2 regions of the Pseudoduganella sp. RAF19 genome follow, and region 1 is predicted to be linked to the other one. Evidence: riboswitches for the same ligand, from Rfam matches in the RefSeq annotation. Region 1 holds a riboswitch; the other holds the start of a gene.
What was found. A riboswitch is a leader RNA that binds a small molecule or an ion and turns the genes downstream of it on or off. The one in region 1 is predicted to bind cobalamin.
Positions count from the first base shown of each region.

Region 2: linked by a shared signal. The riboswitch ahead of AB4Z19_RS25365 (TonB-dependent receptor) and the one ahead of AB4Z19_RS30150 (TonB-dependent receptor domain-containing protein) in region 1 are both predicted to bind cobalamin.

Region 1 covers NZ_JBFREF010000020.1:6,639-9,033, reverse strand. Annotated here, with positions in the region: gene AB4Z19_RS30150 (TonB-dependent receptor domain-containing protein) at 1-1,600, opposite strand, end outside; cobalamin riboswitch at 1,665-1,886, opposite strand; gene AB4Z19_RS30145 (histidine phosphatase family protein) at 1,881-2,395, opposite strand, start outside.
Region 2 covers NZ_JBFREF010000010.1:144,104-146,498, reverse strand. Annotated here, with positions in the region: gene AB4Z19_RS25370 (M1 family metallopeptidase) at 1-827, opposite strand, end outside; cobalamin riboswitch at 908-1,196, shown strand; gene AB4Z19_RS25365 (TonB-dependent receptor) at 1,271-2,395, shown strand, end outside.

The DNA.
Region 1 (2,395 bases):
GCAGCTTGCCGGCGTCGTATTCCACGCCGATATTGCCGTGGCGTTTGGCGCGGCGTACCAGCGACTTGTTGAGCGTATCGTCTTTCGGGTCCTGGATATCCGCATCGGCCGTCAGAGTGAACGCGCCGAGGCGCTGGCGGGCCGACATGGTCAGACCTTCCAGTGTGGCCTTGTTGACGTTGTAGGCGCAGCCGAAAGCGAAGCCCGGTTGTGGGCACGGCGAGAAATTAACCAGCAGGTCGGTCAGCTTGTTGCGGTAGTAGGCCGCGGTAAAGGCGGTACTGCCGTTGTCGAAGTTCATCCCCACATCGGCATTGTGGCCGCGTTCCGGACGGTTGGTGGGCAGGCCGAAACTTGGGTAGTACAGTTCATTGAAGGTCGGTGCCCGGAAGCTGGTGCCGTAACTGGCGTTCAGGCGCAGTGCGCTTGAAAGGCGATAGCCGTAGCCCAGCGAGCCGGTGACCTTGCTGCCGTATTGCGAGCTGTCGTCGTTGCGAGCGCCGATGCTGAGCAGGTGCGGGCCGCGGTTCAGCTGATAGCTGGCGGCAACCGAGTTGGTGGTACGGTCCTTGGCGACGGCAGCGACATTACTTTCGACTTCTTCCTTGCGGTGTTCCGCCAGCAGTTGCAGCATGTCTTCGCCGAGGCGGAAATCGTTCTGCCAGCTGAAGGTGGTTTGCTTGGTGTTGATCTGGCTATCCGTAGACGTGAAGCTGCCGGATTTGTCGCGGCTCTGCGAAGCCTGAGTCAGCATGGACCACGCTGGCAGAATCGCGTTTCGCGAATAAATAGCGATATTGTCCAGCGACTGTACGCTGTCGGCGCGGCTGGTCTTGCCGCTGTCGAATTGCGCCTCGGTGCGGCTGTGCAGGAAGACGAGGCCCAGTTCATGGCCTGGCGCCAGCTGCCATGCAAATTGACCGGCGGCGTCTTCGCGTTGATAGCCGTCGTCGTCTGGATTGAAGGAGCTGCTGGCCGGCTTGGTGGCGGAGAAGCCGTCCGAGCGCTCTTTGGCCGCGCTCAGGGCATAGCTGATCGGGCCACTGCTGCCGGAAACGGCTGCCTCATAAACGCGCGTGCCGTAAGTGCCGCCGCCGACAGAAGCGCTGATTTCCGGTGCGCCTTTGCCTTTCTTGGTGAAGATCTGAATCACGCCGCCGATGGCGTCCGCACCGTACAGGGTGCTGAGCGGGCCATAGACTACTTCGATGTGGTCGATGGCTTCCAGCGGAATCGCGTTCCATGCCGCCGTGCCGCTGGTGGCGGAGCCGATGCGTACGCCGTCCACCAGCACGACGACCTGGTTGCCGTTGGCGCCGCGCAGCAGTACGCCGGAGTTGGTGCCCGGACCGCCATTGCGGGTGACTTCGATGCCGCGCTGGCGTTGCAGCAGTTCCGTGATGGAGCCGGCGCCGGCGCTGGTGATTTCTTCGGAACTGATGGTCAAGGTATCGGCGACCACGTCGCGCGCGGCACGCGGGGTACGGGTGGCGGTCACGATGATCGAATCGAGGGCAACGGTTTGGGCTTGCACGCTAGGCGCAGCAATAGCCAGGGCGAACGACGCGAGGGCCGCTTGCCGGGTGACGGGAGATGTCATGACAATTTTCGTATTTGAGCTACCAGCCCACGTCCCCGTAGGCCAGATTCACACGGAAGCGCGGACGCTTCCACCTGATTTGGCCGGTATCCGGGCTGGCAGGTCTGACTGTCGGGCCTTCCCATGCTTGCGCACAGTGGCTGAGGAGACAGCTGCCGCTCTTGTGGAGCAGCACTTGCTTACCGTTGCGGGGGCAGCACACGTTGGCCATCGGCGATGGCTTCGTGTTTCCCGTTTAACTGCGATCGAGACCTCGATCGCGGGCACCAAAACTTGCGAATTATAACTCGATGACGCTGCCGTAGGGGATGGCGTGGGGCGCCGCAGCCGCTTTCAGGGCCGCTGCGTGCAGTGGCGCACCGTTGTGCAGCGCTTGCATCAGGCGGATGGTGCCGGCGTGGCAGACCACGATGGCAGGGCCTGTCAGCTCTCGTAAAAAGAATTGCACGCGCCGGGCGGCGTCCAGCACGGACTCGCCACCGCCGGGGCGGTAGTGGAGCAGATCGGCGGCCCAGGCATCGACTTCGGCGCGGGGAATGTCGTCCCAAGCGCGCAGTTCCCAGGCGCCGAAATGCAGTTCGGCGAGGCGGGCATCGGGTATTGCCGCGGCGGGACGGCCGGGCGTGGCGGCCAGCAAGGCGGCCAGTTCGGTGCAGCGGCGCAGGGGACTGGTCCAGATCGGCGCCGCGCGCAGCAGGTCGGGCGGCAACGCAGCGCCGATGGACGCATGGCAGGCCGCGAGCGCCGCAGGATCGGGCGGCAGGTCGCTGCTGCCATAGCAAAGCCCCGGCGCGA
Region 2 (2,395 bases), on a different contig from region 1:
GTGGCGCCAACGGTGTAATCCTTCGGCGCGGTCAGCTTCACATCGTAATTGCCGAAATCCGCATAGAACTCGGACTCGGAATGGTATTCATGCGCATTCCAGCGCACCGCCGTCGCGCCGCGTTCGCCGGGCAGTTCCAGCACGCCGATCTTGGGGAACCATTGCGCCACCAGGTGGAAAGTCTCGAAGTAGCCGGCACGCGCAATGACGCGCGGCAGCTGGTCGAAGAAGGCGATGTCCAGCGTAGTGCTGGCGCCCGGCGCCACGGCCTGCGGCAGGTCCAGCCGCACCACGGTCTGATCGGATTCGGGACCGCCATCCGGATGCACGAACTTCCACGGCACGGCCGCGCCGTTCTGCGCCACGCTGCGCAATTCCGTATAGCCCCATTCGCCGTCCTTGATATCGACGCCGGAACGGAAGCCAACGCCACGGTTGCGCAGTTCGGTGAAGAAGGTGCTGTTCGCGTTCTGGAAGGCGTTCAGGTAGAGATGCATGTAGACGCTGCGCACAGGCTTGTCGCTGCGGTTGCGCCAGGTGAGCTTCTGCTTGCCGTCCACCGTGTGCTTGACGGGATCGAGCGTCGCGTCGATCTCGTAATTCACGACGCGGTCGGACAGCGTCGCTTCGGCGCCGGTGCGCGCACCGCCCCAGGCACTGGATGCGCTGGGCGTGCTGACGGCTGCGGAGCGGCCGGGAACCAGGGGAATATCATCTGCCGCGGCGGGCACTGTTGCGGGGACTGGCGTCTTAGCGCCTTGTGCCATCAGGGTGGACGCAGCGGCCACCAGCGCGACGGCGGGCAGCCATTTCAGGGTGCTTCGCATATCTCTCCAATAGATAAATCGGCAACCCGTGCAATTTAGCCAGCCTTTTACCAATTTGGCAAACTTTTGCGACAAACGGTTTATAATGTCGGCGCCCTGGTGCCACGCGTCCTGCTCATGGACGCAGTTAAACGGGAAACACAAGGCCGCGTGCGCAGAAGCGCGCAAGCCAAGGTGTGCTGCCCCCGCAACGGTAAGCAAGCGCCACTCGAAAACCGGAATACCGGTGGCAGGCACATCGTGCCTGCCACCAGATTCACGCTTCCCGGTTTTTGGCATGCCGGTTCGAAGACCACTATGCAGACAGCATAGGAAGGTGAACCGGTTCGACTTGCCAGCCCGGATACCGGCCAGGGAGGTGGAAGCGCGCCCGCAACGGCGGGGCTTCTTTGGATTCCGGCTGCGGGGACGCAGGCGGATACTTTTTCTGTACTGGTTTGTCCATGAATACCTTTGCATCCCGCAGCGCGCTGGCGCTGGCCGTTTCCCTTTGCTTTGCCGCGCCTGCGTTCGCGGAAGGCGACGTTGTTGTCATCTCCGGTTCCCGCTTCGCTGCCGATCCGGCCTTGCTGCCGATTGGCGCCACCTCCATCAGCGCGGCTGAAATCCGCCGCGCCGGCGCGGCTGACGTGAACCAGGCGATCCGCAAGATCGGTGGCGTGTACGGCCGCCAGAGCCTGACCGGCAGCCCGGACTTCGGCCTCGACCTGCGCGGCTTCGGCACCAACAGCGACCAGAATATGGTGGTGGTGCTGGACGGCGTGCGCCTGTCCGAGAATGAGCTGAATGGTCCGCTGCTGTCCACCATTCCGATCGACTCCGTTGAGCGCATCGACATCATGCGTGGCGGCGCCAGTGTGCTGTACGGCGAAGGCGCAACGGGCGGTGTGATCGAGATCCACACCAAGCGTCCGGAAGCTAACACCACGCGCGGCACCGTGTACGCGGAAGGCGGCCAGTTCGCCACTGGCGAAGTGCGCGGCTCCGTGGCCAAGGCATGGAACGACTTCGCAGTGGACCTGTCGGCCGGCCATCAGCGCACCGACAACTACCGCGACAACAACGAATTCAAGCAGAGCAAATTCAATGGCGGCGCGCAGTGGAACACCGAGTACGGCCGCTTTGGTGTGCGCGCTGACATCGCGCGCCAGGACAACCGCTTTGCCGGGTCTTTGAGCCTGCTGGAATTCCAGAACAATCCGCGCCATACCGACACGCCGAACGATTTCGGCAAGCTGGATAGCGATCGCTATACCGCCACCTACGAGCAAAAGCTTGGCAACTTCGACATCGCTGCCGAACTGTCGCACCGCAAGAAGACCACCGAAGCGACCTACATTAGCTCTTTCGGCACTTTCAGCTCGCATTACGACAGCAAACAAACCCAGTTCTCGCCACGCGTGCGCCACCTGGCGCAATTCGACGGTCTGCTGAACGAACTGGTGACCGGTATCGATTTCCAGCGCTGGAACCGCGTGACCGACGGCACGTACGAAACCACCCAGCGTTCCAAGGCTTTCTACGTGCGCGACGAAATCAAGTTTGGCGGCCAGTATCTGCCACGTATC